Linked DNA regions of Candidatus Pseudothioglobus singularis PS1. The protein of the gene in region 2 binds, or shares a complex with, the protein of the main gene of each other region. Links are inferred from orthologs where the notes say so. Each region holds a gene or a part of one and is shown on either strand. Other genes may lie near its edges.

What was found.
Region 1: the proteins of uvrA (region 2) and mfd are in contact, whole or in part, in a crystal structure (PDB 4DFC), measured with the Escherichia coli proteins. The link is inferred for Candidatus Pseudothioglobus singularis PS1 from one-to-one orthologs.

Annotation. Positions count from the first base shown.
Region 1 is NZ_CP006911.1:1,538,956-1,551,414, reverse strand. Bases 8,269-12,300 are described here. They hold mfd (transcription-repair coupling factor), read right to left. Parts: upstream 11,901-12,300; coding sequence 8,469-11,900; downstream 8,269-8,468. Other genes in these bases: W908_RS07775 (Maf family protein), read right to left, coding at 11,897-12,300; W908_RS07785 (hypothetical protein), read left to right, coding at 8,269-8,422. In the rest of the region: W908_RS07835 (TIGR00153 family protein), read left to right, coding at 1-481; W908_RS07830 (inorganic phosphate transporter), read left to right, coding at 492-1,772; W908_RS07825 (BolA family protein), read left to right, coding at 1,809-2,036; rpmE (50S ribosomal protein L31), read left to right, coding at 2,079-2,291; hemE (uroporphyrinogen decarboxylase), read left to right, coding at 2,401-3,441; trpA (tryptophan synthase subunit alpha), read left to right, coding at 3,510-4,310; accD (acetyl-CoA carboxylase, carboxyltransferase subunit beta), read left to right, coding at 4,323-5,174; ispH (4-hydroxy-3-methylbut-2-enyl diphosphate reductase), read left to right, coding at 5,202-6,131; W908_RS07795 (adenosine kinase), read left to right, coding at 6,165-7,163; W908_RS07790 (hypothetical protein), read left to right, coding at 7,298-7,582; more of W908_RS07785, read left to right, coding at 7,811-8,268; more of W908_RS07775, read right to left, coding at 12,301-12,459. UniProt on the Escherichia coli protein: Couples transcription and DNA repair by recognizing RNA polymerase (RNAP) stalled at DNA lesions. Mediates ATP-dependent release of RNAP and its truncated transcript from the DNA, and recruitment of nucleotide excision repair machinery to the damaged site.
Region 2 is NZ_CP006911.1:391,395-403,171, reverse strand. Bases 4,114-7,463 are described here. They hold uvrA (excinuclease ABC subunit UvrA), read right to left. Parts: upstream 7,131-7,463; coding sequence 4,314-7,130; downstream 4,114-4,313. Other genes in these bases: pyrH (UMP kinase), read left to right, coding at 7,216-7,463; W908_RS02020 (DUF3108 domain-containing protein), read left to right, coding at 4,114-4,310. Also shown: siroheme synthase CysG, read right to left, coding at 1-578; W908_RS02040 (HdaA/DnaA family protein), read right to left, coding at 720-1,397; W908_RS02035 (CDP-alcohol phosphatidyltransferase family protein), read right to left, coding at 1,394-1,942; purM (phosphoribosylformylglycinamidine cyclo-ligase), read left to right, coding at 2,009-3,010; purN (phosphoribosylglycinamide formyltransferase), read left to right, coding at 3,016-3,624; more of W908_RS02020, read left to right, coding at 3,621-4,113; more of pyrH, read left to right, coding at 7,464-7,938; frr (ribosome recycling factor), read left to right, coding at 7,941-8,498; W908_RS02000 (hypothetical protein), read right to left, coding at 8,520-9,683; W908_RS01995 (coiled-coil domain-containing protein), read right to left, coding at 9,783-10,811; tRNA 5-methoxyuridine(34)/uridine 5-oxyacetic acid(34) synthase CmoB, read left to right, coding at 10,900-11,777. UniProt on the Escherichia coli protein: The UvrABC repair system catalyzes the recognition and processing of DNA lesions. UvrA is an ATPase and a DNA-binding protein. A damage recognition complex composed of 2 UvrA and 2 UvrB subunits scans DNA for abnormalities.

The DNA.
Region 1 (12,459 bases), 1.1 Mb from region 2 along the record:
AAAACTAAGAATGAATTTGCCAAGTACATTTATGATGCCTTTCTCTAGAAGGGATTTACTGGATGTTTTGCTAATTCAGGACTCTATTGCCAACATTACAAAAGACCTTTCAGGCTTGATGATGTCGAGAAAAATGCACTTTCCAAAAGCGTTTGCAGAAGACTTTTTAGAATTATCTAAGCTATGCATTAAAACTTCAGCGGCCGCCTTGGTTGCAATTAATGAATTGGATGAGCTCTTAGAGACTGCGTTTAGTTCTAGAGAGCGAAAAATTGTTGACAAGATGATTAAGAAAGTCAACGAATTGGAACATGAGACAGATGTTGCTCAAGAAATTATTAGAAAAAAGCTTTATCTGCTTGAGGCCGAATTACCACCTATAGATGTAATGTTTTATTATCGAGCCATAGAGTGGCTTGGTGAGACTGCTGATGCTGCCCAAAAGGTTGGATCGCGTTTTGAAGTTATGTTGACAAAGTAGGGGGCTAACAATGGAAATTATCGTTCAAAATAGAGATATTCTTATCATGTTGGCTATTGGATTTGGCCTGTTTATGGCCTGGGGCATTGGTGCCAATGATGTTGCAAACGCAATGGGGACTTCTGTTGGCTCTGGTGCTATAACTTTCAAACAGGCTGTCATTATCGCAGTCATTTTCGAATTTGCAGGAGCTGTTTTGGCTGGTGGAGAGGTCACTGCAACTGTCCGTAAAGGTATTCTTGATGCAGGAGCATTTACAAATAATCCAGAATTATTAGTATATGGAATGCTTGCATCTCTATTGGCTGCAGCGACTTGGCTTTTAATTGCCTCATCTCTTGGTTGGCCAGTATCCACAACACACTCAATCGTTGGTGCAATCGTTGGTTTTGGAGCAGTTGGAGTTGGTATAGAGGCTGTATCATGGGATAAAGTGTATGCCATTATTGCAAGTTGGGTGGTCTCACCACTTATTGCAGGAACAATGGCTATTTTGATATTTAAAAGCTTACAGCGCCTAGTAATAGATACAGAGCAGCCACTTGAAAATGCAAAAAAATACCTCCCTTTCTACGTTTTTTTTGTAGGATTTGTCCTCTCATTGGTCACTCTATTAAAAGGACTCAAGCATGTTGACTCTTTAAAACATCTCGGTAAGGACCTTCCAACAAGCATGATGATTGCAACTTTAGTTGGAATTCTTGCAGCCATCATTGCCGCAATTATTATTAGGCGAATTAAAACCAACCCCGAAGATGATAATGAGTTCTCCTATGCAAATATGGAGAAACTATTTGGCGGACTGATGGTAATTACAGCTTGCTCAATGGCTTTTGCTCATGGATCAAATGATGTTGCAAATGCAATTGGCCCATTAGCTGCGGTCTATAGTATTGTTGAGTCGGGCGGGCAAATTGTTTCAAAAAGCGCACTCCCTTCATGGATATTGTTAGTAGGTGGTGGTGGAATCGTCTTTGGTCTTGCAACCTTTGGTTTTAGAGTAATGAAAACGATCGGTAAAAATATTACTGAGCTAACGCCAAGTAGAGGTTTTTCTGCTGAACTTGCCGCTGCAACAACAGTAGTATTTGCCTCTTATACGGGGCTTCCAGTTTCAACAACTCAGGTACTTGTTGGTGCTGTTCTTGGTGTGGGTATTGCAAGGGGCGTAGCATCATTGAACCTGAGAGTTGTTAATAGAATATTTCTATCTTGGTTAATTACATTGCCAGCTGGAGCAATAATGTCGATCTTGTTTTTCTTTACACTCAAAGGTATTTTTAGTGCTTAGAGCGTATAATTATTTCAAAATATTACATTAAAAATTATGACACTAGAAGAAGTTCAATTGAAGCTCGAATCAGGACTTGAAAGTTCAGATGTAACAATGGAGGGAGATGGTTGTAATTGCTCTGCTGTTATAGTATCCCCTGTCTTTGAGGGTTTGTCTTTGCTGCAAAGACAGCGTATGGTTTTGGGTCTTGTCAAGGAAGAAATTAAAAGCGGCGAGCTCCATGCATTAACTGTTAAAACATTTACCCCAGCAGAGAGATAGTATATAATTCCCACTTTTTGAAAAACTTGAAGATATAAGGCTATGCAAACAGATATTCACCCTTCATATGAAACAATAAAAGTTGTGTGCAGTTGTGGTAACTCATTCGAGACTCGCTCAACTTCAGGTAAAGACGAAATTCATCTTGATGTTTGTTCAAGCTGTCACCCTTTTTACACAGGCAAGCAAAAGATTATGGATACTGCTGGACGAGTAGAGAAGTTCAAATCTCGCTACGGCGCTTTCAAACGTTAAATTCAAATTGATTGACTCTTAAAGCCACAAATGTGGCTTTTTTTGTGTCAAAAGGAAACTTCAGATTAAAATTTAAAATTGATATAATCAACTATTTTGAGACAACATAATGGCTTTTGACTACATTAATGCGTTATTAAAAAAAGAGGTCACCAGAACCCCTATTTGGGTCATGAGACAAGCAGGTCGTTACTTGCCCGAATATCGAGCAACTCGAAAAAAAGCGGGTGATTTTTTAACGCTATGTAAATCAAGTGATTTGGCCTGTGAAGTTACACTTCAACCATTAGAGCGTTTTGATTTAGACGCAGCCATTCTCTTTTCTGATATTTTGACTATTCCAGATGCAATGGGACTTGGATTACACTTTGTTGAAGGGGAGGGTCCAAAATTTTCTCACCCGCTGAGCTCACTTTCAGAAATTAATCAATTAACTAAGCCTGACGTATCAAAAGATTTATCTTATGTCAGTGAGGCCGTATCAGTTATCAAAAAAAATCTTAAAGGAAGGGTTCCACTAATCGGCTTTAGCGGAAGTCCATGGACGCTTGCAACTTATATGGTTGAGGGCGGCTCCAGTAAGACCTTTTCAAAGGTTAAAGGATTGATGTACGAAAATCCAAAGCATATGCACCAACTTTTAGATGTTCTAGCTGACACAATTATTGACTATCTTAACTCTCAAATCGAGGCTGGTGTGGACTCAGTTATGATTTTTGATACCTGGGGTGGTCTTTTAAATAAAGCCAGTTATGAAAATTTTTCATTAATGTATATGTCAAAAATAGTGGCTGGAATTAACCGCAACCCCGAAGGCAAAACAATACCTGTTACGCTTTTTACAAAAGGCGGATCCGCATGGCTTGAACAAATTGCTGCAACTGGTTGCGATGCTGTTGGTATTGACTGGACAGTTGAAATTGGAGAGGCAGAAAGAAGGATTGGCTCGAAAGTTGCCCTTCAAGGTAACCTTGACCCATCTGTACTTTATGCATCAGCTGAGGTTATCAAAAGTGAAGCACATAAAATTTTAGATCAGTTTCAAGGCTCAACGGGACATGTATTTAATCTGGGGCATGGCATCACTCCAGATGTTAATCCTGAAAGTATGAAGGCCTTGGTTGATGCGGTCCATTCATACTCAAAATAAAAAATCACTTAAATAGAGTGAGAGTCTCTCTATGTTAAAATTTCGTAATAAATAATAATAATAACAATATGTCAAGAATCTCTAATATCTTTAAAAAACTTGATGATCAAGATCAGACCGCCTTCATTCCATTTATTACTGCTGGTGATGGTGGGTTAGATGGCTGTGAGGCTCTTGTCTTCACTTTGGCTGATAGTGGCGCCGACATTATCGAATTGGGAATGCCGTTCTCTGATCCAATGGCAGATGGGCCTGTCATTGCAAAGTCACATGAAAGAGCAGTTGCAGACGGTATCAACTTAGATTCTGTTTTTGCAATAGTGGAGAGGTTTAGAGAGCACAATCAGACGACAGGTATCGTTTTGATGGGCTATACCAACCCTATTGAAGTCTATGGCTACAAAGAGTTTGCTATTAGAGCAGACGAGGCTGGAGTTGATGGCATTTTGGTTGTTGATATGCCGCCTGAAGAAGCTGCAGATCTTAAACAGGAGCTGGATAAATATAAGATTGATTTAATTTTTCTGGTTGCCCCTACAACGACAGATGAGCGCTTAGAGCAAATTTCGAAAATAGCCAGTGGATATATTTATTATGTTTCCCTCAAGGGGGTAACTGGCGCTGCAAATCTTGATATTGACTCGGTCAATTATCACCTTGAACGAATGAGGAATTATATTCAACTTCCAGTGGGTGTTGGTTTTGGTATAAAAGATGCTGACACTGCAAAACAGGTTGGTGAAAATGCTGATGCAGTGATAGTTGGAAGTGCCCTTGTCTCTATTGTCGAAGAGCTCGCATCTGATAAGGATAAAATGGTTACCAAAGTTGGAAATTTAGCAAAAGAAATCTCGAGTGCAATTACTTAACTAAGGCATAGTATGAGTTGGTTAGAAAAAATAATGCCATCGATTGGCAAGAATGCTAAAAAAAATATTCCAGAAGGACTCTGGAGCAAATGTCCTGAGTGCAATAGGGTTCTTTATCAAGAGGAACTTGAACGCCTTCTATATGTCTGTCCAAAGTGTAATCACCATTTAAGAATTTCTGCCAGAAGGCGCATTCAAGATTTTCTTGATATGGAGAATCAAGTTGAGATAGCTCCAAATATTCAATCAGTCGACCCTCTTAAGTTCAAAGATCAAAAGAAATATAAAGATCGTTATCAAGATGCACAAAAAAAGACTAAAGAAAAAGATGCACTCATTGCAAAATCTGGTTTTTTAAAGGGCATGCCAATTGTCACAGTTGCATTTGATTTTAGCTTTATGGGCGGGTCAATGGGCTCCGTAGTGGGTGAAAAGTTTGTTCGAGCGGCTCATCTAGCTATCAAGAATAATCAGCCTTTAGTTTGTTTTTCGGCAAGTGGTGGTGCTAGAATGCAAGAAGGACTTTTCTCATTAATGCAGATGTCTAAAACATCTCTTGCGGTGAAGTTACTATCTGATAATAAAATACCATTCATTTCAGTTTTAACTGATCCAACGATGGGAGGTGTTTCTGCTAGTCTTGCGATGCTCGGTGACATACAAATTGCAGAGCCAAACGCAAGAATTGGTTTTGCAGGAGCGAGAGTGGTTGAGCAGACGGTTCGTGAGGAGTTACCAGAGGGTTTTCAAAGAAGTGAATTTTTGCTTGAGAAGGGTGCTATTGATATGATTGTTCCTCGATCAGAGCTTAGAAATAAAATTTTTCAAATACTCTCTGCGCTTCATCCAGCATCAGCTAGTTAATTTTTTTTAACTATTGTGTATTAAATTTTGAAGATATATTTAGCAAATCCGAGGGGTTTTTGTGCAGGAGTTGATCGCGCTATCGAGATTGTTGAGCGTGCCATTGAAAAACATGGACCTCCAATCTACGTTCGTCACGAAGTAGTCCATAATAAATATGTTGTAAAGAACCTTAAAAATAAAGGGGCTATATTTGTTGATGAAATTTCTGAGGTTCCAAGTGGGAGTGTGGTCATTTATAGTGCACATGGCGTATCGCAAGCTGTTAGAAAAGAGACTAATGGTATCTCCGCTATCATCTATGATGCTACTTGTCCACTCGTTACAAAAGTACATAAAGAGGTAACACGTCGCCAAAAATATAATCATCAGGTTATTCTTATTGGACATGCTGGGCATCCCGAAGTAGAAGGAACTCTTGGGCAGGCAACTGAAAATAATAATATCACCTTGGTTGAATCAATAAGTGACGTTGAGAAAATAGATCTGCAAAAAGACAGAGATATTTCTTTCACAACTCAAACTACCCTATCAGTCGATGATACAAATGAGATTGTAGATGCCTTGAAAGTAAAATTTCCTAATATTCAGTCCCCTAAAAAGAGTGATATTTGCTACGCAACTCAAAACCGTCAAGACTCAGTTAAAGAGGTCATTAAGCATTCTCAAATCCTTATTGTAATTGGGTCAAAAAATTCTTCAAATTCAAATCGCCTTAAAGAAATTGCTGATAATAAAGGTAAACCATCTTATTTAATTGATAGTCCTGAGGATATTGATATTGAATGGCTTGATGGTATTAGTTCTATTGGCATAACTGCAGGAGCATCAGCGCCTGAGATATTGGTTCAGGAGGTTGTTTCATTTCTAGTGTCTAATGGTGGATCTGAAGTTATCGAGCTCGGTGGTACAGAAGAGTCTGTGAGTTTTCCAATTCCAGCTCTACTCAAAGTATAAATTATTTATTAATCAATTTGGAGTTCTAAGTTAATGAAAAAATATGATATTTATGGCATTGGCGCAGCTATTGTTGATACAGAAGTTATTGTGAGTGACTCATTTCTAAGTGATAACGAAATTGGTAAAGGCCTAATGACACTTGTTGATGAAGAGCGACAAAAATATCTGATTGACTCTCTAACAACACAGCGCATCCCTGTGAAGATGAGTTGTGGTGGCTCTGCCTGTAATTCTGTTGTAGCTGCCAGTCAGTTTGGCTCTGCTACATTCTTTTCGGGTAAAGTTGCAGATGATGAGGTCGGTGTTTTCTTTGCTAAAGACCTCAACAAATCTGGCGTTGAATTTCATCAGGTAGAGCCTTCAAATGGGGTAACAGGCAAGTGCCTCGTTATGGTTACGCCAGACGCCGAAAGAACTATGAATACAAATTTAGGAGCAAGCCTTGAGCTTTCTTATCGAGAAGTTGATGAAAAAGCTTTAGCAAGCTCAGACTGGCTATACATAGAAGGCTATGTAGTCACTGATGATCAAAGAACTGCAGTTGCAAGAGATGCTATGAAATTTGCTAAACAAAATGGAGTTAAAACTTCTTTAAGCCTTTCTGATCCATTTGTGGTAGAAGTTTTTTCTGAAAATATTAAAACTATTATTGGCGATGATGGTCTTGATCTCATCTTCTGTAATGGGGATGAGGCCAGAAGTTTCACTGGGACACACACAATTGAGGCTGCAGCAGAGGAGTTAAAAAAATATGCAAAGACTTTTGCAATTACTAGGGGACCTGGTGGATCCTTAGTTTTTGATGGAACTCGTCTAATACAAACTGCTGGGGTAATGGCAAGTGCAGTCGATACGAATGGTGCAGGGGATATGTTTGCAGGCTCTTTTTTGTTTGCTTTAGGTCAGGGCAAGGACTTTGGTTGGGCTGCTGATTTTGCTAATGCCGCTTCTTCAAGGGTTGTAAGTCAATTTGGTCCAAGAATTAAAGCAATTGAGTATATTAGTCTCAAACAACAATTTAATCTCTAAATACTTGATATATTAGAAGTAAGTACTCATTGAAATTTATTGATTTTCCAGGTGTACAAAATTATTGTATACTTGCACTAAATTAATTAAGTGACGTAATTTATAATTTCTTTATATATTGCTTGAGGTAGTAAATGAAAAAAGCGGTTAACAGGTTATTCCAACTTAGACAGGCCCTTGATGAGTGTGAAAAAGAGCTTGGTTTGAGTGGTTACTCGGAAGTAGAAAGAGCAGTGTTCTCTTATATTACCTCTAATACTCATGTTACGATTACTTCAATTAAAAATGATCCATACTTCTCAAAATATTCTTTATCCACTATTAAAAGGGCAGTTCTTTTTCTAACATCAAATAGTATTATTAGCGCAAATCAATCTTCTGAAGATAAGAGGGAGATGATTTTGTCTTTTCAAAAATAATATTAAAATTTAGAAAATTTAGAGTAGACTTAATTTAGTATTTTTTTTATTCTGCATTAGAAATAAGTTAAATCATGCGACTTCATTTTTGCAAAAAAGCTTTTGTTTTGCTTGTAAGTTGTTTAATTTGAACTAATAAGAGTGGAGAAGTTCAAGGCCAATATAAAGGCGAGAATATAAAAAGGTGAGGGGCATCGAAACGACACCTTAAAAAGCGTAGGAGAAGACATGACTTTAAATGTTGAGAAAAGTGAGTCAACATACCATAATCTAAAAATATTTTTGCAGCCGCAAATTGTTACCTTTTTGGCTATTATATTTGCTACCTTTATTAATGGACCGTCTTATCCTTATATTGGAAACCTAATTTGGCTTCCATTAGGTGCTATGTCATTGTGTTTCTTATTGTTTGACTATAAAGTTGTTCTAGCAGCATTATTGGCAACACATTTTGCAGATGTTTGGTTTCACTCTGCGCCGATGATGATGACGCAAGATACAATAGTTCAAAATATTGCAGCTGTGATTGCGCCAATAATTGCCATTGCTAGTATGAAATTCTTTAAATTATCAAATTTTTTTGATGGGGGTAAGGTAGTTTTTCAGCACCTACTTTTCTTAGCAATTCTTACTGCTTTATTTAATACCATTAGCTCTTTCTTTATAAATTCATATATCGCATCCAAAGACGCAGCCATGGAGCAAATCAACGCGACAGTGTTTATAAAAAATTATCTAATCGGAGACCTATTAGGTTGCTTAGTCGTATTATTTTTTGCAGCACTGGTAATTGTTCCAGCTATTAAGTATTTTTCGCCCAAAAGTGTGCCAATGGTATAGCGTATTTGACTCTTTTTCATCTCCTCATTTCTTTGATTTAATCACACTAAGCGATTGCACTGAGTAGCTTGCTTATCTTTCTAATTCTTGACATGTCAGGCTCCATAGATTCATTAATAACGATAGTATTTTGATTTTTTAATTGATACTGGGTTGGTTTCGTTTGGATAAGGCCAATAATTTTGGATGCGTCGATACTATTCTTTTCATTTAAAGTAATTTCAGCTTTATCATCGTAAATATTAATTTTCAAAACACCGATATCATTTGAGTAGTTTTTTAATGAGGAGGATTCGAACAAGTTACTTGTTGAGTCTGGAAGAAGACCAAAACGGTCTATCATTTCAATCTTAAGATCTTTCAATTCTTCCTCATTATTCGCACTAGCAATTCTCTTATAGAGGATTAATCGTTCATGAACATCTGGAAGGTAGGTATCTGGAATAATGCAAGCTATACCAGGGTTAATCTCAACCTCTTCAGTAAGTGCTTCTTTAATATCTAGCTGTTTATTATTCTTAATGGCATGAATCGTTCGTTTTAATAAGTCATGATAAAGATTAAAGCCAATTTCTGAAATTTTCCCACTTTGATTTTCTCCTAATAAATCTCCTGCACCCCTTATCTCTAAATCATGATTGGCCAACATAAAGCCAGCGCCGAGTTCCTCTAATGATGCAATTGCATCAAGACGTTTCTTGGCATTTTCAGTAATAGATTGATGAGATTTTATGACGAGATATGCATATGCTTTGTGATGTGAGCGTCCAACTCTTCCTCTTAATTGGTGAAGCTGAGCAAGACCAAAATTTTGCGCATTATTTATAATGATGGTGTTTGCACTTGGGATATCTATTCCGGTCTCTATTATTGTTGTGCATACTAAGACTTGAAAGCGCTGATGATAAAAATCAGTCATTATTTGTTCAAGTTCTTTGCTTGGCATTTGACCATGAGCAATTCGAATCTTTAAATTGGGCATAAGCACTCTTAATGACTCAGCCATATTGTCTATAGAATCGATGTCATTGTGAACAACAAAGATTTGACCGCCTCTATGAATCTCTCTAGAGCATGCTTCAACTATTGTATTGTCATTCCACTGATCTACAAAAGTCTGAATTGCTGTTCTTTTTGCAGGAGGTGAGGCAATAATTGAAAGTTCCTTTAAAGATCCTAGGGCCATATTTAAGGAGCGTGGTATAGGGGTTGCAGTCATTGTTAATATGTCACTTTGACCACGGATTTTTTTTAATGATTCTTTTTGTTTAACGCCAAATCGATGCTCTTCATCAATAATAATAAGTCCTAATTTTTGATATTTAATGTCACCTTGGATCAGTTTATGAGTTCCTATAATAATATCAATTTTTCCTTCCTTTAGATTCAGCTTGATTTGTTTTTGTTCTCTCGCATCTTGGAATCTAGATAAAGATTTAATAACAATGGGAAATTTTGAAAAACGATCATTAAAAGTTTGGAAATGCTGATTAGCTAATAGGGTTGTGGGTACTAGAATGGCTACTTGCTTTCCAGATTCAACTGCTAGAAAAGCTGCCCTCATTGCAATTTCAGTTTTCCCAAAACCGACATCACCACAAACTAATCGATCCATTGGCCTATCAGACTGCATATCAAGTAGAACATCATCCATTGTTTTAAGCTGATCAGGTGTTTCTTCAAATTTAAAACTTGAGACAAAAGAACTATAAGAGTCATTGGGAGCTGGATAAGAAAATCCTTTTTGAGATTGTCTCTTAGCATAGATTTCTAGTAGCTCGGCTGCCACATCATAGAGTGCTTCAGCTGCTTTTCTTTTTGCTTTTATCCATTGCTGGCTTCCAAGTTTGTGAAGAGGTGCGTGATCAGAGCTCACACCAGAATATCTTGAGATCAAATTAAGGCTGGTTATTGGAACCATTAATTTTGATCCATTTGCATACTCTAGAGAGAGAAAGTCTTGTTGATTTTCATCAAAACTTCTGCTTTCAAGTCCTAGGTATCGCCCCACTCCATAGTGTTCATGTACAACTGGATCTCCAAGTTTAATTTCAACTAAACTTTTTATCGCTTCATCAAAATCTTTATGTTTAGCTCGCCGTCTACGCCTTTGCTTAATAGCATCCTTACCGAATAAATTATTCTCAGAAATGATTGCTATTTTTTTAAATACAACACCTTCGTTGAGACTTGCACTTGTAATACAGAGTTTTGAGCTGTGATTAATAAAATCAATCCAATCAGAACATTGAGTGGGATTCAGTTTATATGACGATAACAAATCTACTAAAACGCTCTGTCTTCCATCCGATTCGCATACAATTAAGACCCTTCCCTCAAAACCCTCAATAAATTTGATTAATTTGTTAAGTGGGTTTTTTGCTTGAGCTTCAATTTTGAGGGGTGGGAGTATTGAGGATGTAAAATTAAGGCCTGTCTTCTGCTGTATTTTTGAAGTCTGTATTTGTATTAGTTTTTTTTCATTGAGTGAACTAAAAAAATCATTACTATCCACGAAAACTTTATTGATTGGAAGGGGAAGTCTTTCCAGTGAACTTTGACAATAATTAAACCTTGATAATAATTCAATACTCTGATTTTCTAGTAACTCATCAAGCCCTTTTTGATAAACAATCATTGAGTTATTAGGAATGTAATCAAACAAAGTATTTGTTCCATTAAAGAATAATGGCAAATAGAACTCAATTCCTCCAGGGTATCTTCCTTCACTGACTTCTGTATATATAAAGCCATCAGTATTTCCAAACTCAGACAGATAGTTTTCCTTGAATATATTAATGCTGGCACTATCGGAAGCAAATTCTCTAGCTGGCAAAAGGTGAATTTCCTCAATCACCTCTATAGATCTTTGGGTGGATGGATCGAAGGACCTTATAGAATCAATCTCATTATCAAAAAGGTCAATTCTGAATGGATTTGCTGCGCCCATAGGGTACAGATCTATCAGTGCGCCTTTTATGGAAAACTCTCCTGGCTCCATTACAGTTGTTACTCTTCTATATCCAATTTTAATTAAGCTTTCAACAAATGAATCAATCTCAAGACTCTGTCGAGTCTTTAAATTTAGGCTGTACTGATTAATGTATTCCTTTGGGCACAATCTTTGGGAGAGCGTTTCAAGTGTTGTAACAACAATTGCACTGTCGATAGATAATAATTTGGATAAGGTATGAATCCTTGATGAAATAATGTCAGGATGAGGTGAGAAGTGATCAAAAGCTAACACTTCCCAGCTATCAAAATCTAATATATCTATAGATGTTCTAAAAAATAAAAGCGCTTTTTTAATTTCATCATGATGTGCAATGTCTCTCGCAATATAGAGAACAACACATTGATTTGATTCTGCAAGCTCTATAAGTGCAAGAGCTTCTGAGGACCCAAATAATGATCCCCAATAATTTTTTTTTAAGTCAGAGGAAAATGACCCAGATTCTTGCGGATAGACAATACTCATAAGACGTGAACATTTTCCTTTGCGAGCATATTTATTAATTGAATTGTTGGCAAACCAATAAGACTGTTAGGGTCATCACCCGCCATACTGTTAAATAATGCTATACCAAGACCTTCGGACTTAAAGCTGCCAGCACAATTGAGAGTATCCTCTTTAGATAAATAATTTAAGATTTGACTATCTGAAAGTATCTTAAAATTTACTTTGTAATATTCAACATGAAGCTGCATTTCTGAGGTGTCTGTATTCAGGAGCGCTAATCCTGTGAGAAAGTTTACATTCCTTCCAGAGCTTTTTTTTAATTGTAAGAAAGCATTCTCATGAGTACCAGGCTTAGTTAAAATTTCATCTGCTCCATTTTCGCCAGAATCAAAAGTGGCGACTTGATCTGAGGCAATAATTAGACCTGAATGAGTTTTAGCTACTTCTAGAGCTTTTTCTTTAGAAAGGCGAACAACTAAATCAAATGGAGACTCGTTGTCTTTTCTCATTTCATCAATCTCTGGAGCAATGACATCGAAAGGCAAACCTAGTTTATCTAGAATAGCTCTTCTGAATG
Region 2 (11,777 bases):
GAAAAAACCTTTTCAGCAATAACACCGGAAAATACAGCTTCCCAAAAAGCTCTTCTGTCCTTGATTGTTGAAAAACGATCTTTAACTTTCTGTCTGTATTCACCTGCAATATCAGCCAATATGCCATAGGCACTTGGAATGATTGTCTCTAATTTTGCCCTAATAATTCTAGCTAAAACAGGAGCCTTGCCAGATGAGGACACTGCAATAATTAAGGGAGATCGATCAACAATTGAGGGCATTATGAAGCTTGATAACTCTGGTGAGTCAACAACGTTGACTGGAATTTTTTTATCTTGTGCGATTGAAGAAATCAATGAATTAACTGATTTGTCATCTGTTGCTGCGATAATGATTGAGTAATCCTTAATATCTGCTTGTTCAAAACTTTTGTTAATTAAGGTTATATGCCCATCCATAGAAAGATTTTTTATATCCTTGCAAAATAATGGTGATATACAGTCAACCTTGGCCTGCGCTTTTAATAGTAGATTAATTTTTCTGAGAGCAATATCTCCACCTCCTATTACTATGCAAGGCTTTTTTCTTATGTTGATAAAAATAGGAAGGTGATCCATAAAAATTAATACGTGTCAGGCGATACTGTTAAATTAGTTGATTTGTGGATTATAGTAAAATATTCTATAAATTAATATTTTCTATATTAAAAGATATTTATATTTCTTAAATAGAGATAATTTTAGCAAAATATTTTATATTTAGTGATTATGTAAGTTCAAGAATTTTCTAACAAAGGGTATTGAAATAGCTTTTTTAGCTTGTAGAGACGCTTTATCTAAATCATTCAATGTTGCTAGTAGTAACTTTAAATCTCGTGAATAGTTTTTAAATAAGTATTCATAAACGCCTGAGTTAATAGATAAGTTTCTCTGACTCATCTGACTATCAATTACTCTCATTATTAACTCGTCATTAAGCTCTTCAAGCTTATAAACAGCAGCTAAACTAAGTCGTGTTTTGATATCCTTCATCACTTCCAAGTCAGATGGCAGGCTCTCTGCACTAGTCAGGATTACAATTTGACTCTGTCTCGCTTGATTATATAAATCAAAAAATATCTCTTGATTCTTTCTAGAAATTAAATGGACATTATCAAAGCTAATAAAATGTACTTGATCAATAAAGTCCAAAATATGCTCAGGAAATGACTCATTGCAGTCAATATAAATAGCATTTTTATCTATCTCCAAAGCCTTCAATACTGCTCCTTGAAGGATATGAGTCTTGCCTTGACCTGACGCTCCATAAATAAAGACCTCTGAAGAATTTTCATCAAGAAATAGTTGATTTATTAACCTTAAGAGCTCTTTATTTGCAATAAAACTTTCCAGAAGCATGGATGTGTTGAGACTAATTGGCAAGCCAAGTTGATTCATTTTTTTGTCTCTTGCAAGATGAATTTCTTAACCCAGAGGAGGCCATAATCTGCCCCACTTAGGGCTGTTGATGTTGCCACTATGACAAAGACTATCTCTTGCATGCCATCTATTCCAATGTACAGCTCAATGAGCAGTAAGTATAAAACTAGAGTAATTTGTAACACAGTATTTACTTTACTAATGAGGCTTGGTTCTAACAAGTCAGTATCAGCACTCTCCTCTCCAAGAAAATAACCCAATGCGCCAGCAATGATAATAACATCACGAACAAAAATAATCATGAGTAGCCATAATGGTAAAACTTCGACCCAATAAAGAGTTATAAAGGTGCAAGTTAGCAGGATCTTATCAGCAACCGGATCTATAATCGAACCCAGTCTTGACTGCATATAAAACTGTTTTGCAATCCAGCCATCTAAAGCATCAGTAATACCTGCAACTAAAAATAACAGCATTGTCAGAAGATACTGCTCTTTTAGCAGCGCTATAACTATGGGAACTGTTAAAATAATGCGTATTATTGAAAGCGCATTGGGTAGCATCGAAAAGCTCATTATTTTGCTTGATTTAATCCATTTTTTAAGACCTTAATTATACGGAAAAACAACATGTCATCATTGACTTATAAGGACTCGGGAGTTGATATCACCAAAGGTAATCAGCTCATTGATAAGATTAAACCCATTGCAAAATCAACTTTGAGACCTGGCGTTTTATCTAGCCTAGGCGGCTTTGGCGCAATGTTTGAAATTCCTTTAGATAGATACAAAAGCCCAGTTTTAATTTCAGGTACGGATGGTGTTGGAACAAAGCTTATGGTTGCAGAGATGCTTAAAAAACATGATACGATTGGTATTGATTTAGTAGCAATGTGCGTTAATGACTTGATTGTTCAAGGTGCAGAGCCTTTGTTCTTTTTAGATTATTATGCTACAGGTTCTCTGAATACCAAGATAGCTACTTCTGTTATTGAGGGAATTGGTGAGGGATGTCGCCTCTCTGGCTGTTCGCTCATTGGCGGTGAAACTGCTGAAATGCCTGGCATGTATAATGGTGAAGAATATGATTTGGCTGGATTTTGTGTAGGAATTGTTGAAAAAGATCATATCATTGATGGCTCAAAGGTCAATTTAGGTGATCATATTGTTGCAATTGGCTCTTCTGGGCCTCACTCTAATGGATATTCATTAATCAGAAAGGTTTTGGAAAAGACGAAGCCAACTCAAGAGCAACTCAATTTATTAATTGAGCCTACCAAAATCTATGTTAAATCAATTCTTTCGCTTATTCAAAGTTTGCCAGTTCATGCAATATCTCATATAACGGGTGGTGGCCTTCTTGAAAATATACCGAGAGTGCTTCCTGATCATTTAGCAGCAAAACTCGATTCAAATTCATGGAATATGCCAGAAATCTTTAACTGGCTTAAAAATGAGGGAAATATAGATATTAACGAAATGTATCGAGTGCTTAACTGTGGTGTTGGAATGGTTGTCATTATCCCAAAAGAATCATCTGATGATGCTATTAGACTTTTAAATGCATCTGGTGAAAATGCCTGGCTTATTGGAGAGGTGATCAACTCGACAGGTCAACAGGTCTTTATCTAGCTGCAATGAGGGCTGTCATTTTAATCTCAGGTAATGGCTCTAACCTTCAATCTCTCATTGATAATGCTAGAAAGATTGACCTCAAAATATGCTCAGTCATTAGTAACAAAGAAGATGCTTTTGGTCTAAAGCGAGCAGAACGTGCTAGTATTAGGACGCATTTTGTTGATCCTAATCTATACGAATCTAGAGAAGGCTTTGATAAACAGCTTATCACAATGATTGATGAACTTGATATTAGTCTCATAATTCTAGCTGGTTATATGAGGATTCTTTCTTCTGAATTTATTAATCATTTTGCTGGAAAAATTCTTAATATACATCCCTCGCTACTACCAAAATTTCCAGGACTTAATACCCATCGAAAGGCGATTGATGCCAAAGAGAAATACCACGGTGCAACTGTTCATTTTGTAACAGAAGAGCTAGATGGTGGCCCAATAATTAGCCAAGAAATTGTTGAAATTGACTTTATAGATACAGAATACTCTCTCTCTCAAAAAGTTCTAAAAAAGGAGCATATTCTTTATCCAAGAGTGATTCATTGGTATACTCAAAATAGACTAAAACTTTTAAATACAGAATGTATAACGCTGGACGGAAAAATCTTATGAAAAAAATTGCGCTCCTATTTTTAAGCCTTATATTTACGAATTCTCTAGCACTTTCTCCCTATATTGGAAGTTACCAGCTCTATGCAGACACCAAAATGGGAAACCTGCAAATTGGATCAGCCGTTCTAAATCTAGAAATGAATGATAGTGAGTTTACATTTACAACTGAAGCTAAAACGGAGTCTCTTTGGAAGGCTCTTTATGACTACTCAAGGTCTGAAAAAAGTACTGGCAATGAGACTGATGGCCAGGTTATCAATAAGTATTTTAGTGTTGTTGAAAAACTAAAGGATGAAGTAAAAAAGGATTACGAAATAACAATTGTTACTGATAAAAATTACGCATTATCAAGCACTGGTGAGGAATTTGAAATCAAACCGGGTCTCCTCGTTGATCCTCTTAGTGTTTATCTTGCTCTTTCAAATGATATGCTCAATAATCCAAGTCAACCAGAATTTACTTACCAGGTAGTTGATCAAGATGGCGTCAAGTATCTAAAATTTATTGTTGATGGACAAGAAACTGTCACTATTAATAATCGTGACATTGAAACAGTTCGTGTCAATTGTGAGGAATTAGAGCTAACTCTAAATTTATCAGTTGAAGACAACTTTCAACCTGTTCGAATATACAAGGTCAATGGCAAAACTGAATTTACAATGCTATTAATTGAGTTCATGAGCTAATTACTATAGGTGCTCTTTTAAAAATTGGCCCGTAAATGAACTTTTATTGATTGCAAGCTCTTCAGGAGTTCCATAGGCAATTATTTCACCACCTTTATTACCTCCTTCAGGTCCCAAATCGACAATCCAGTCGGCCGTTTTAATGACATCAAGATTGTGCTCAATAATCACGATAGTATTGTTTCGTTCTCTCAGTCTAAAAATAACAGAGAGTAGCTGCTTAATATCATGAAAATGAAGCCCACTAGTTGGCTCATCAAGGATGTAGAGTGTTTGACCAGTGTCTGATTTAGATAGCTCTTTGGCTAGCTTTATACGCTGAGCTTCACCGCCAGAGAGTGTAGTCGCATTTTGGCCAAGCGTTATGTATGAAAGGCCGACATCCATTAGTGTCTGAATTTTTTGATTAATCTTGGGTATTGCCTGAAAAAATTCTAGAGCATCTTCAACTGTCATCTCTAAAACTTCAGCAATTGACTTGCCTTTGTATTTAATTTCTAAGGTTTCTCTATTGTATCTATGTCCACTGCATATATCACATGAAACATAAACGTCAGGCAGAAAGTGCATTTCAACTTTAATCAGTCCATCGCCCTTGCAGGCTTCGCATCTTCCACCCTTAACATTAAAACTAAATCGTCCGGACTTGTATCCTCTGGATCTTGACTCCAATGTAAGCGCGAATAAATCGCGTATTAAAGTAAATACGCCTGTGTAGGTCGCAGGGTTAGATCTTGGTGTTCTTCCGATAGGACTCTGATTAATGTTTACCACCTTGTCAAAAAGCTCCATTCCCTTTACCTCTTTAAATGGTGCGATATCAGTTTGAGCACCATTTAAAGTATGAGCTGCCAGTTCATATAGTGTGTTATTGATTAGTGTTGATTTTCCCGAACCCGAAACGCCAGTAATACAAGTCAGCACACCCACTGGAATCCTTAAATCTACATTTTTCAAATTATTACCACTTGCTCCAGTAATCTCAAGCCAGCCATTTGATTTTTTTCGATTCTTAGGAATGCTAATTTCTAATCGTCCACTTAAATAATCACCAGTCAGTGATTTAGTGTTTGCAATGACGTCATCAGGAGAGCCACTTGCAACAATTTCCCCACCATGAATACCGGCACCTGGTCCAATATCCACAACATAGTCAGCCTGTCTGATAGCATCTTCATCATGCTCTACAACAATAACAGTATTACCTAGATCTCTGAGATAAGTTAAAGTGTCTAATAATTTTTGGTTATCTCTTTGATGAAGACCAATCGATGGCTCATCGAGAACATATAGAACGCCTATTAAACCCGCACCTATCTGAGATGCCAGTCTAATCCTTTGGGCTTCACCCCCTGAAAGGGAGTTAGCTTTTCGCTCAAGATTTAGATAGTCTAAACCGACATTAATTAAGAAGTTTAATCGTTGAGAAATCTCGTTAAGAATTTTGCTTGCAATTTCACCACGTTGGCCATCGAGCTCTAACGTCTCAAAAAATTCAAATACCTGGTCAATTGTTAATTTGGTCAAATCAGAAATGTTTTTTTCATCAATAAACACATTCCTTGCTGATGCATTTAATCGATCACCATGGCAACTTGCACAAGGCTTGCTGATTACGTACCTTGAAAGATCCTCTCTAACTGAACGAATCTCGCTATCAGCATATCGGCGCATCATCCTTGGAATAATTCCTTCAAAGGGCTTCTTTCTACTAGACCAACCTCGCCTTCCTTTTATCTTTGAAAAGTCAATTGATTGACTTCCACTCCCATAAAGAATAATTTGCTTATGCTCGTCAGACAATTCATTGAAGGGGGTAGCCACGCTAAAATTATAAAAGTTACCAACCAATGTGAGCATTTGATAGAAGAAGGCATTACTTTTACTCCACCCATAAACCGCACCATCTTCTAGGCTTAATTCAGGATTAGCTACCACTCTCTCCTCATCAAACACATCTTTTACACCCAAACCGTCACAAGTTTCACAGGCTCCAACTGGGTTATTGAATGAGAAGAGTCTAGGCTCCAATTCATTTAAAGAGTAGCCGCAATGAACACATGAAAATTTTGCTGAAAATGTTAGCTCCTTCCAATCATTAAACGATTCCATAGGGCTCACAATTACGATGCCAGAGCTCATATTGAGAGCTGTTTCTAATGACTCTGACAACCTTGACGATATGTCCTGCCTTACTTTTAATCGATCAACTACAATCTCAATAGTGTGGTTTTTGTTTCCATCGAGCTCAGAAGTCTCTTCAAGAAACTCAACCACTCCATCGATGCGAGCCCTTAGGAAACCTTCGTGAGAAAGCTCTTGGAGGAGCTTGAGATGACTGCCTTTTCTATTTCTTACAATAGGGGCTAGAATCATAATTTTTGAATCTTCTGGGAGCTCTAAAATAGAGTCAACCATCTGAGAAATAGTTTGTGCTTGAAGCTCATCGCCATGAACTGGACATCTTGGAGAGCCCACTCTGGCAAACAAAAGTCTAAGGTAGTCATAAATTTCTGTAATGGTTCCAACAGTCGATCGAGGATTGTGTGATGTAGCCTTTTGTTCGATAGATATAGCTGGCGAGAGACCTTCAATGTGATCCACATCAGGCTTTTCCATGAGTGATAAAAACTGTCTTGCGTATGCAGATAGTGACTCAACATATCTCCTCTGACCCTCAGCATAAATAGTATCAAAGGCCAGTGAAGATTTACCAGATCCAGAGAGTCCAGTTATTACAACAAGCTTGTTTCTAGGCAGGCTAACATCTATATTTTTTAAGTTATGGACCTTGGCTCCACGGATACTAATTGAATCCATATTCTCAATAATTTTATGATGGACAAAGGGTTCATTATACTCATGCCTTGTGTAAAATCACAATTTTGTATTGAATTCTTAGCACATGGTTTCCTATCGTCGAATCTTACTAAAACTGAGTGGTGAAGCGCTTTCAGGTAATAGTCAAAATATAGACACTGAGATGCTTAAAACGGTTGTCAAAATTGTACAATCTGCCCTTGATCTTGGTGTTGAAGTTGCTATTGTTGTTGGTGGTGGAAATTTATATAGAGGTGCTACCCTAGCAGAAGAAGGAATGAATAAAATCACTGGTGATCATATTGGGATGCTTGCTACAGTTATGAATGCTCTAGCCCTTTCAGATGCCTTTGATAGAAACAAAATACCTTCAATGGTCATGTCAGGCTTTCCAATTGGTGGCGGAGTATGTGAGCCGTTTAATCATACTAAAGCCAAAGAGGAGCTTTCCAGTGGTAAGGTAATTATTTTCTCAGCTGGAACTGGAAGTCCATGTTTTACAACGGATACTGCTGCTGCGTTAAGAGCAGTTGAAATTGGTGCTGATATTGTCTTTAAGGCTACAAAAGTTGATGGGATATATACAAGCGACCCCCTCAAAGATTCATCAGCTATTAAATTTGACTCACTCAGCTTTGACTCAGCTATTGAGCAAAATATTCAAGTAATGGATACTGCTGCTTTTGCGCTCTGCAGAGATAACAATATCAGAATTTGTGTCTTTAGTATGCTAGAGGATAATTATGCTCTTGCTAATATAATTAATGGTCAGTCAATTGGGACGATGGTCAGTCAAAATGGAGAATAAAGATGGTTAATGAAATTCATAGTGATGCTAATAGTCGAATGGATAAATCTTTATCTTCTCTCGAAAATGACTTTAGTAAAATACGCGCCGGAAGGGCTCATCCATCTTTATTGGAACAAATCACAGTCGAATATTATGGTGCATTGGTTCCACTATCTCAAGTGTCGAACATAAGCGCTGAAGATTCAAGAACGCTTAAGGTTTCACCTTGGGAGAAAGATATGGTTGGCCCTATTGAGAAAGCAATTATGACCTCTGACCTAGGCCTGAACCCTAATACACAAGGACAAGTATTGAGGATTCCTCTCCCGCCTCTAACTGAAGAAAGAAGAAAAGAGCTCGTAAGAGTTGTAAGAGATGAAGCTGAAAGTGCAAGAGTAGCAGTAAGAAATATAAGAAGAGATGCAATCTCTGACTTTAGAGAGCTACTAAAAGAAAAGGAAATCTCTGAAGATGAAGCCCATAGAGCAGAAGATAATGTCCAAAAAATTACTGATCAACATATCGGATCAATTGATAAAGCTCTTAGTGATAAAGAAAGCTCATTGCTAGAGATTTAAATAGCCTATCCCAAGTTTGCTCTATCTTTTAGAGCCAACACAGTCTATATATTTTTGCCACCTGTTGGCTGTGAACTCTGTTCCATAGTTACTCTGTGGGCCAACATTACCCAAATACCCGCCCGCTAAAGCTTTTTTGAAAAGCTCAATGTTGCTTTCAGACAACCCTAAGTTTACTTTACAGAAGTCATGAATAGCCTCTGTTACTATTTCTCCTGAAATAGTTCCAACAAATGCTTCCTCCTCTAGCTTTATGGTTGCTTCCTTTATCAGTTCATCAGAAATTGTTGACTTATATTCTCCTGATAAATTAAAGTCCTCCAATTCAACTAATAGGTCGTCCATAATCTTTGTCACTCTCTTTTCATAAGCTAACTTGGCCTGGTAGGCTGCAGTAGAGGATGCGGCGGCAGCCTTTTCTTCCTTGAGTTTCAGAAGGAAGGCATCTAGTGCGGCTTGTCTTGCCATTTCTTCTTCGATTTCTGCCATCATTTCAGCAGCAGCTTCTTCAGCAGCAACTTGGGCTTCAAATGCAGCAAGTTCAGCCTCGAGAAGAGCATCTCTGTATGCTGCAGTTGCAGCGGCTGCAGCAGCTTTGTCTGCTGCGAGTTTGTCTTGGAAGGCTTTAAGGGCAGCGGCTCTTGCCATTTCAGCTTCAATCTCAGCCATCATTTCAGCGGCGGCTAATTTAGCTTTTATTGCAGCTTCAGAGTCAGCAAAGATAAAAATCATTTGTCCAGGATCTTCTTCGATTGAGACAATCAGATCTGAACATGGCACTACAAAATCTAAGACCAATTCTTCAATCGTTAAGACATTTGAACCCTTTCCGACTAACTTCTCACCAATTGAAAAAGATCTAAAACCAGTTTTGGCAGTTTGATAGTAAGTTAATTGATTCGTTTTTGGATCATAAGATTCAACAATCGCCTTTACATTGCTTGAACTCATAATTTCATCACCCTGATTGAAGGCGCCTAATCCAGAAAGCTTTATAACTGAAGTGATATTACTATCATCATTAATATCACCCTCAAGCTGATCAAAACATGGGTTCAATTCCTCCATCAAAACCATATCAAGCTCTTCTTGAAGAGCTGAAGTATCATCACCACCAGCGAAGCCAACGCTAGAGAAAAATAATAGCAAAAACAGGATAGAAAAAGAATTAAAAACTTTAGTCATAGTCATTGATTATAAATAAAAAAACCCAGAGCAAGCTCTGGGTTTTATTTTCTGTCTTGGTTAGTCTCTATTATAAGCTAGTAGAGAGGTTACTCAAAATTAGAACGGGTTCACATAGTTAGTTACGCAGTTAGCATATGCATCCCATCTTGAGGCTCCAAACTCTGTTCCATTTGCACTTTGAGGCCCCTTATTAAATAAAGTTCCATCGGCTAGTGCACTCTCGAAAAGAGCTATGTTAGCATCTGTTAGACCTAAGGCATGCTTACAAGCTTCATGAGCTGCCTCAGTTACCACTATGACCTCATCTTCAACGACTAGCTCTCCAATAACTTCGTCTTCAAGAGAAGCTCTGTAGGCAGCAGTTGCAGCGGATGCAGCGGCTTTATCAGCTGCAAGTTTGTCTTGGAAGGCTTTAAGGGCAGCGGCTCTTGCCATTTCTTCTTCGATTTCTGCCATCATTTCAGCAGCAGCTTCTTCAGCAGCAACTTGGGCTTCAAATGCAGCAAGTTCAGCCTCGAGAAGAGCATCTCTGTATGCTGCAGTTGCAGCGGCTGCAGCAGCTTTGTCTGCTGCGAGTTTGTCTTGGAAGGCTTTAAGGGCAGCGGCTCTTGCCATTTCAGCTTCAATCTCAGCCATCATTTCAGCGGCGGCCTGTTCAGCAGCGAGTTTTGCTTCAAATGTTGCCAATTCTTGTTCTATCGCAAGCTCTTCCATTCGAGCAGCCATCTCAGCATCTCTGGCAAGCTTAGATTGATAAGCGGCGGTTGATTTAGCAGCGGCAGCTTTATCTGCTGCGAGTTTGTCTTGGAATGCTTTAAGGGCAGCGGCTCTTGCCATTTCAGCTTCAATCTCAGCCATCATTTCCTGAGCAGCAAGATCAGCTTCTAATTTCGCTTCGAAGGCAGCCAATTCATCTTCAATTTGTTGCTCCGCAAGAGCAGCTTCTAACTCTGCTTTGAAGGCATCAATTTCTGCCTGAGCAAGGTCTTCAGCTAGTTGAGCTTCAAAAGCAGCTAGCTCCTCATCAAGGTTTTCATAATAAACTTGATCTCTGTCATCACCACCTGCATAGACATTGAGAGTCAAAAAAAGTAGTGCAATAAATTTAATTGATTTGTTAATCACGTTAATCTCCAAAAAGAGTAAAAAGTAACATATATATGTATCTACAACTTATTTTATACTAGATATATTTTTGGAACTGATTTAATTTATGAAATTATTCGAAGAAAGATTTAATCTGTTTTTCAATGATTTAGTCCTTCAAAAGTACATCGATGAGTGCCTTGCAAAAAGCATTAAAGCTCTCAAAGTTAAAAATGGAAATACTCCAAAATGGAATGAGGCACTCAATGAACTTAATGCCTTATCTAAAGGTCATTTAGGCCTAAATGAACCTTATTTATCCATTAATAATATGGATGCTTTATCCGAAATTATTGAATCAAAATTACGAAAATTCTTGCCATGGAGAAAAGGCCCTTTTATCCTTAATGATTTAATACTGGACAGTGAATGGCAGGGCGACATGAAGTGGCAACGTCTCAAAAATGATATCACCCCATTAAAAAATAGAAGAGTTCTTGATGTTGGAGCTGGTAACGGATATTTCACTCTTAGGATGGCTCTTGAAGGAGCTAAAAAGGCTCTAGGAATTGAGCCTTTTCTCCTTTTTAATTATCAATATGCTGCAATTAATGCTTTACACAAGCAAGATTCAAAATCAATGTTGCTTCCATTAAGACTTGAAGAAATGCCCTCTATGCCAATATTTGAGAGCGTATTTTCTATGGGAGTACTTTATCATCAGAGAGACCATATGCTTCACTTATCTAATCTTAAAGAAATGATGGCTTCTGACTCAGAGTTGATCCTTGAAACACTAATCGTTGATGGTGATAAAGGTTATTCACTTATTCCAGAGGGACGATATGCGAATATGCGAAACGTTCATTGCCTGCCTTCGATTGAGACACTTAAATCTTGGCTAATTGATTCTGGATATAGAAATATAAGAGTGATAGATATATCTCAAACAACGCCCAACGAACAAAGAAAAACACAATGGATTGGTGATAATCCTGCATCATT